2 regions of the Delftia sp. RIT313 genome follow, and region 2 is predicted to be linked to the other one. Evidence: riboswitches for the same ligand, from Rfam matches in the RefSeq annotation. Region 2 holds a riboswitch; the other holds the start of a gene.

Region 1 (3,405 bases), on a different contig from region 2:
GAAATTATCGACAACGATGTTGGAAACCGTGCCTGCACCGTTGCTTGCGGCAACGGAAATAGCCGAGCCCTTGTTATTGCCGTAATTTCCATTCCATATCGCGGAGTTGATTGTGCTATTGGCAAAGAATACGTTTTGTGCGCCTTGATGAATCTCCGCGTACAGCTCGCAGTTGAACGGCGTCCCCTCTCCCGCAGGGGTTGGCGCCACATTCACCAGGCCGACGCGATCAATGGTGACATTGTTTGCTGAGGAGCCAACGACGAATACCGCTTCGCCACAGGTCATGTTGGGCGAATTGGTGAGAGTGATATTCTTCCCACCAAGATAAAAGGTTTCCCAGGCGGAGTCCGCCCAGTTCTGGACTTGTATGACTCCCCCGAAATCGATGGTCAATGAGCCCGTGCCGGCTGGCACGGTGCCTTTGAGCCAGTACCAGGCACCACCGGCACCAGTGGTGGTGCCCGTATCGCCGCCGCTGATCATCTGGGTTTGACCACAGGCATTGGTGGCTCCCGTCACGGCGCCGGACTGGGCTCCGCTGACGAATGTATTGGCACAGCGCACGTAAACCGTCTGATTGTCGACATACGGATGGAGGTTTCCGGCCGCATCCTTGGATGTCCCACTCTGTATGGTTCGTACCGACGTAGACAGTGTCGGCGCAAAGACGATGGAAACATCGGCACTCGGATCCAGCGTTTGCAGCGTGTAGTTGGCTGCCTGAATGGCAGCTCGCAGCGTACATGCGCCAGCAAAGGTGCCTCCCAGCGTGCTGACACAGGTGGTTGGTGTCGTTGCATTGGCATTGGGAGCGTCGCTGTTGTCGGTGACCGTGAAAACGATGGTCGCCGCGAGTGCCGTGGATGAAATACCGGCGCACGAAAGCAGCAGCAACGAGAACAAGTACCTCGCTGCACGCCATTTTCGTAAAAACACCGAACCAGGCAGGCGATCAAGAACGCGCATGATATTCCCCATTTTTTCAAGGAAATCAGACAGGAAAATATTTTCCCCAATGGCAATGGCCATCAGTTGTACCCAGCGCATTTGCATCGCCGCACCTCGGATAGTTCTATTTGAGTCAAGAACTCACAACTCACCTTGCAACCGGTGACATTGGAAGTAACAGGGTTTCGCGCAGATCCTGCGCGTCAATCAAAAAAGGTGGATTTCCATCAGCGCTTGCGCACTGCTCCATTGCCCATTGAGCCGGGCACAACTTCAGCCGGGTTTGCGATGCAAATCATTTTTTTCCTCCCTCAACGAACCATATTCACCGTGCTTGTATTTTTTCCAGTGGCGGGCCAGTTTCCATAGACCTTCACCTGTGCAACGGTAAGTCGCCTATCCGACAGATATACAACCCATGGTTACCCCATGGAGGTTCAATCGATCAGAACATGCGCTGTCAAACCACCACACATACCGATAGGCTAAATCATGTTTTTTTCTATTTCAATAGTTTTTTTACATGAAATCGAAGACTCGTGCCAGCGCTACGAGGGAGGCGCTTGAGCGATCTAGGGAATACCCTGAATCGGCCACACCACATACAGGTAGTAACTGGTGGTATCCCCAGTACGACTGGAACCGGCTGCGCAAGCCACATAGAATCGCCCCTGCAGGAGAGCAGGCGGGCACCACGGTGCCGAGCCTCACCGAAGGCGCAAACTCCCATACACGCTCAGGTTCCGTACTGCAAACACAACATGCCGTCTGGAGAGCCGCCGCACGCAATATGCGGCGCACCGAAGGAGCAAGCCCCGTTCCCATGGACGGCGGTGAATCTCTCAGGTACCAAGGACAGGGGGAGCGGCAGCTGCGTCACGACGGACGCCGGCTGCTTGCTATTGAATCCATAGCTACCAGCTTCCGCGTGACCGGCACATGCCTTTGAAAGGGCATTGTCATGCGCGTCATCGTTCTCGGAGCCGGCCTGATCGGCACCGCCTCGGCCTACTATCTGCAATCTCTCGGTCATGAAGTGACCGTCATCGACCGCCAGGCTGCGCCCGGCGCCGAAACCAGCTTTGCCAACGGCGGGCAGATCTCGGTCAGCCATGCCGAGCCCTGGGCCAACCCCGGCGCACCGCTGAAGTTGCTGGGCTGGCTGGGCCGTCAGGATGCCCCCCTGCTGTTCCGCCTGCGCGCCGACATGCGCCAGTGGCTCTGGGGCCTGTCCTTCCTGCGCAACTGCACGCCCGCGCGCACGCGCCACAACATCCAGCAGATCGTTCGCCTGGGCACCTACAGCCGAGAGGCTCTGCAGCAGCTGCGGTCGGACACCGGCATCCAGTACGAGCAGCGCATGCAGGGCATCCTGCACTTCTACACGAACGCCCGCGAGTTCGAGGGCGCGCTCAAGCCCACCGAGCAGATGCAGGCCCTGGGCTGCGACCGCCGCCTGATCGACGCCGACGAAGCCGTGCGCCTGGAGCCGGCCCTGGCCCATGTGCGCGGGCAGATAGCGGGCGCCACCTATACGGCCGAGGATGAATCGGGCGACGCCAACCTCTTCACGCGCGAGCTGGCACGCATTGCCACCACCACGGGCGTGCAGTTCCGCCACGGCCACCACGTCATGGCGCTGCGCACCACGGGTGCGGGCGCCAGCCGCCATATCGACCATGTGGAGGTGACCAATGCCGATGGCCGCTACGAACGCATCCAGGGCGACGCCTATGTGCTGGCCATGGGCTCGTTCAGCCCGCTGCTGGCCCAGCCGCTGGGGCTGCACCTGCCCATCTACCCGGCCAAGGGCTACTCCGTGACCCTGCCGGTGCTGGACCCCGCCAAGGCCTACCAGGTCAGCCTCACGGACGATGAGTTCAAGCTGGTGTTCTCGCGCTACACGGGCGCGCAGGGCGACCGCCTGCGCATTGCCGGCACGGCCGAGTTCAACGGCTACGACCGCAACCTGGACCCCGTGCGCTGCGAGGCCATCGTGCGGCGCGTGCAGCAGCTGTTCCCCGGCGCCGGCGATACCGGGCGCGCCCAGTTCTGGAGCGGCCTGCGCCCCGCCACACCCAGCAATGTGCCGCTGATCGGACGCTCGCCCATCGCCAACCTGTTCCTGAACACCGGCCACGGCACGCTGGGCTGGACCCATGCCTGCGGCTCCGGCATGGCGCTGGCCGACCTGGTCAGCGGCAGGCAGCCGGCCGTGGATTTCGATTTTCTGGGGGCCGCAGCCATGGACCCGGATCGCAGCGCAGGCACGGTGCGCCCGCGCGCGGTCTGAGGTTCAGACGGCGTGTACGGCGCCTAGGCAGTGAACACCGTCAACACCCCGGCGAAGCGGTGCAGGCGGGCGTCCATGATCTCGGCTTCGGCGACGAAGCCGATCAATGGCACATCGCCCAGTGCGTGGCGCAGGGTGCGCAGCTCGGCATCGGGGCCGCC
Region 2 (3,405 bases):
GCCGCGCCAATGGCGCTGAGCATGTGGGCCTCGTTTTCGGGCGCAATGCCGATATGGCGGGCCACGAATTCGGTGGCGTTCTCGAGGGCGGCAAGGGGCTGGGTGGAGGACATCAGCATGGAGGGACCTGTCTCAAAAGCTGAAAAGCGCCAGGGCGGGCCCTGGCGCCCGTCCTGGCCGGAAAGTGGCGTCAGTTGCTCTGTGCGAAGGCCGTGTAGGCGGCTTCGTCGAGCAGCGCGGCCAGCTGGCCTGCGTCGCTGAGCTTGACCTTGAAGAACCAGCCTTCGCCCAGCGGGTCGCTGTTGGCCAGGGAGGGGTCGTCGCGCAGGGCTTCGTTGACTTCGACGATCTCGCCGCTGACGGGCATGTAGACATCGGCGGCGGCCTTGACGGACTCGACCACGCCGGCCACATCGCCCTGGTTGAAGCTGGTGCCCACGGCGGGCAGATCGACGAACACCACGTCGCCCAGCGCATCCTGCGCGTGGAGGGTGATGCCGACGATGGCCGCGTCAGGGTTGGCGGCGTTGATCCACTCGTGGTCCTTGGAATACTGGATGCTCATGGCTTGCTCCGATAGAAACTGAAAAAACCTGTGAAAGGCGGTTTGAGAAAGGTCAGTGCGCACTGTAGCGGCATGCGATGGCAGGAAAAACGAATCCGCCGAACTCGATCCACGCCAAGCGCGCAGGCTGTCCTCAACCGCGGTGATAGCGGGGCGCCACGAAGGGCGTGGCCTGCACCTGCATGGGCACGGCCTTGCCGCGCACCATGGCCTGCAGCGTGGTGCCTATGGCGGCGCTGCCCGGCTCCACATAGGCCAGTGCCACGGGCTGGTTCAGCGTGGGCGACAGCAGGCCGCTGGTGACCTGGCCGACCTTGCGGCCGCTGGCATCCAGCAGTTCCGTGCCTTCGCGCACGGGCACGCGCTCCAGGGCCACCAGGCCCACGCGCTTGCGCGTGAGCAGCTCGGGCGCCTGCAGCTGGGCCAGCACGGTGGCCGCGCCGGGAAAGCCGCCTTCGCGCTCGCCACCAATGCGGCGGACCTTCTGCACGGCCCAGTTCAGGGCGGCCTCGGTCGGGGTGGTGGTCGTGTCCAGATCGTTGCCGTACAGGCACAGGCCGGCTTCCAGGCGCAGCGAATTGCGCGCGCCCAGGCCCACGGGCCTGACTTCGGGCTGGGCCAGCAGGGCACGGGCAAAGGCCTCGGCGTGGCTGGCGGGCAAGGAGATCTCGAAGCCGTCCTCGCCGGTATAGCCGCTGCGCGTGATGTACAGCTCGGCGCCTTCCCAGTCGAAGTGGCCGCCCGTCATGAACACCAGCCCGGCCGTGTCGGGCAGCAGGCGCTCCATGGCGGCGGCTGCCTGCGGGCCCTGCAGCGCCAGCAGGCCCCGGTCGAACTGGGGCTCGATTTCGCAGCGCTGGCCGATGCGGGCCTCTATGTGCGCCAGGTCTTCGTGCTTGCAGGCGCCGTTGACGATCAGGAACAGGTCGTCCTCGCGGCGCACGAACATCAGGTCGTCCAGAATGCCGCCCGCCTCATTGAGCAGCAGGCCGTAGCGCTGGCGGTGTTCGCCCAGGCCCAGCACGTCCATGGGCAGCAGCGATTCCAGCGCCGCGCCGGCATCCGGGCCGCGCAGGCTGATCTGGCCCATGTGCGAGACATCGAACAGGCCTGCCGCCTCGCGCGTGTGCAGATGCTCGGCCATCAGCCCCTGCGGGTATTGCACGGGCATGGAGTAGCCGGCAAACGGCACCATGCGCGCGCCCAGTTCCTGGTGCAGGTCGAACAGCGGGGTCTTGAGCAGATCGGTGGTGGAGGCGGCGGTCAAGGAGGGACTCTCTTTTCGGCAAGGGGCAAGGCACAACGCCATCCCGGAATCCCGGGATGTCCTGCCCTGCTGTCCGCTTTACCTGAGAGATTCACCCGCACCTTCCATGCGTGGGGCTTGCTCCTTCGGTGGATGGGGCACACCGCCGTGCCCTGCATCTCTCTCCAGCTAGGAACGCCTGCGGCCGTGGCGGCAGGCGGTGCCAGTCCTTTTGCCTGAGCGTTCGGGACGAACCCTGCGCCTTCGGCGGTGCCGCTGCCTGTGACCATTGCGGCCGGGCGGGCACTCTCTCCTGACCGGCGCATTCTAGCTGCGGCCAGCGCCCGCGCGGCTTCGGGATTTCCGCGGGCCGACTGCAGCTCCATGCGCTTGCCTGCATGGATGCATTTGCAAATTGCATAACTGTCTAAAAAATCTCCTACATTGAGATGCATCGATATATTAAATCTCGTGAGCGAGAAGGAAGAAGCGCACATGCAGCAGACGCTGGGAGACACATTGGCCTGGCCGGCACGTTACCTGCCGAACAAGGAAGCCCTGGTGGCTTGGGAGGGCGGCGAGCGCCGCGCCTGGACCTACGCCCAGCTCGATGCCGAAGTCAACCGCCACGCCCACGGCCTGGCCGAGCTGGGCATAGGCCATGGCGACGTGGTCGCGGCCTTTCTCTACAACACGCCGGCCTTTGTCTTCACCATGCTGGCGGCCGCGCGCCTGGGCGCCATCTTCAACCCCATCAACTACCGGCTGGCGGCGCAGGAGCTGGCCTTCATCCTCAAGGACGGTGCTGCGCGCGCCCTGGTGTTCGAGCACGAGGGCGGCGAGGTGGCCGCACGCGCCCAGGCCCTGCTCAAGGCCGAAGGCGGCGGCACTGGCGCAGGCATCGAGCACTGGATCTTTGCCGACGATGCCCCGGCAGACCCGCTGCCGGTCTGGGCCACGCAGCGCCTGTCCGCCCTGGCCAGGGGCCGCAGCAGCGCGCCGCCCCAGGCCCATGTGCGCGAGAGCGACCCCTGCATCCTCATGTACACCAGCGGCACCACGGGCCGGCCCAAGGGCGTGCTGCATACGCACCGCAGCAAGCTGGCGCACAACGCCCTCATGCACCAGACCATGCAGTTCACGCGCGACGACGTGGGCCTGGCCATGGCGCCGCTCAACCACACGGCCGAGCTGCACACCAGCTTTTTGCCGCGCCTGCAGGCCGGGGCCACCCAGGTGCTGCTGCGCCGCTTTGACGTGACCGAGGCCTGGCGCCTGATCCGCGAAGAGCGCGTGAGCTTCTTCTTCGCGGCGCCCACCATGGTCACCATGCTGCTGGCCGACCCCATTGCCTCGCCCGAACAGGCGCCCGCGCTGCGGCTGGTGGAGTACGGCGGCGCCTCCATGGCGCCGCACCTGATCCGCGAATGGACACGCAAGGTCGGCAGCGACTTGGTCCAGGTCTACGGCACCACCGAGATGGGGCCCTGCATGTCCATCCTCCTGCCGCGCGAGCAACTCTCGCACGCGGGCTCGGCCGGGCTGCCCTCCATGGGCCATGACCTCATCGTGGCCCGCCTGCGCGAAGACAACG

Evidence for each region. Region 2 has a riboswitch for glycine ahead of gcvT (glycine cleavage system aminomethyltransferase GcvT). Riboswitches for the same ligand answer to the same signal wherever they lie in the genome.
Region 1: it holds a riboswitch for glycine, as region 2 does, so the genes downstream of both, BW39_RS24650 (D-amino acid dehydrogenase) here and gcvT (glycine cleavage system aminomethyltransferase GcvT) in region 2, are expected to answer to the same signal.

Annotation. Positions count from the first base shown of each region.
Region 1 is NZ_JFYT01000082.1:4,385-7,789, reverse strand. It holds partial or broken gene BW39_RS24655 (invasin domain 3-containing protein) at 1-1,056, opposite strand, end outside; glycine riboswitch at 1,710-1,820, shown strand; gene BW39_RS24650 (D-amino acid dehydrogenase) at 1,913-3,244, shown strand; gene BW39_RS24645 (FIST signal transduction protein) at 3,268-3,405, opposite strand, start outside.
Region 2 is NZ_JFYT01000080.1:20,911-24,315, forward strand. It holds gene gcvP (aminomethyl-transferring glycine dehydrogenase) at 1-119, opposite strand, end outside; gene gcvH (glycine cleavage system protein GcvH) at 191-565, opposite strand; gene gcvT (glycine cleavage system aminomethyltransferase GcvT) at 699-1,832, opposite strand; glycine riboswitch at 1,892-2,010, opposite strand; glycine riboswitch at 2,026-2,137, opposite strand; gene BW39_RS24480 (fatty acid--CoA ligase) at 2,307-3,405, shown strand, end outside.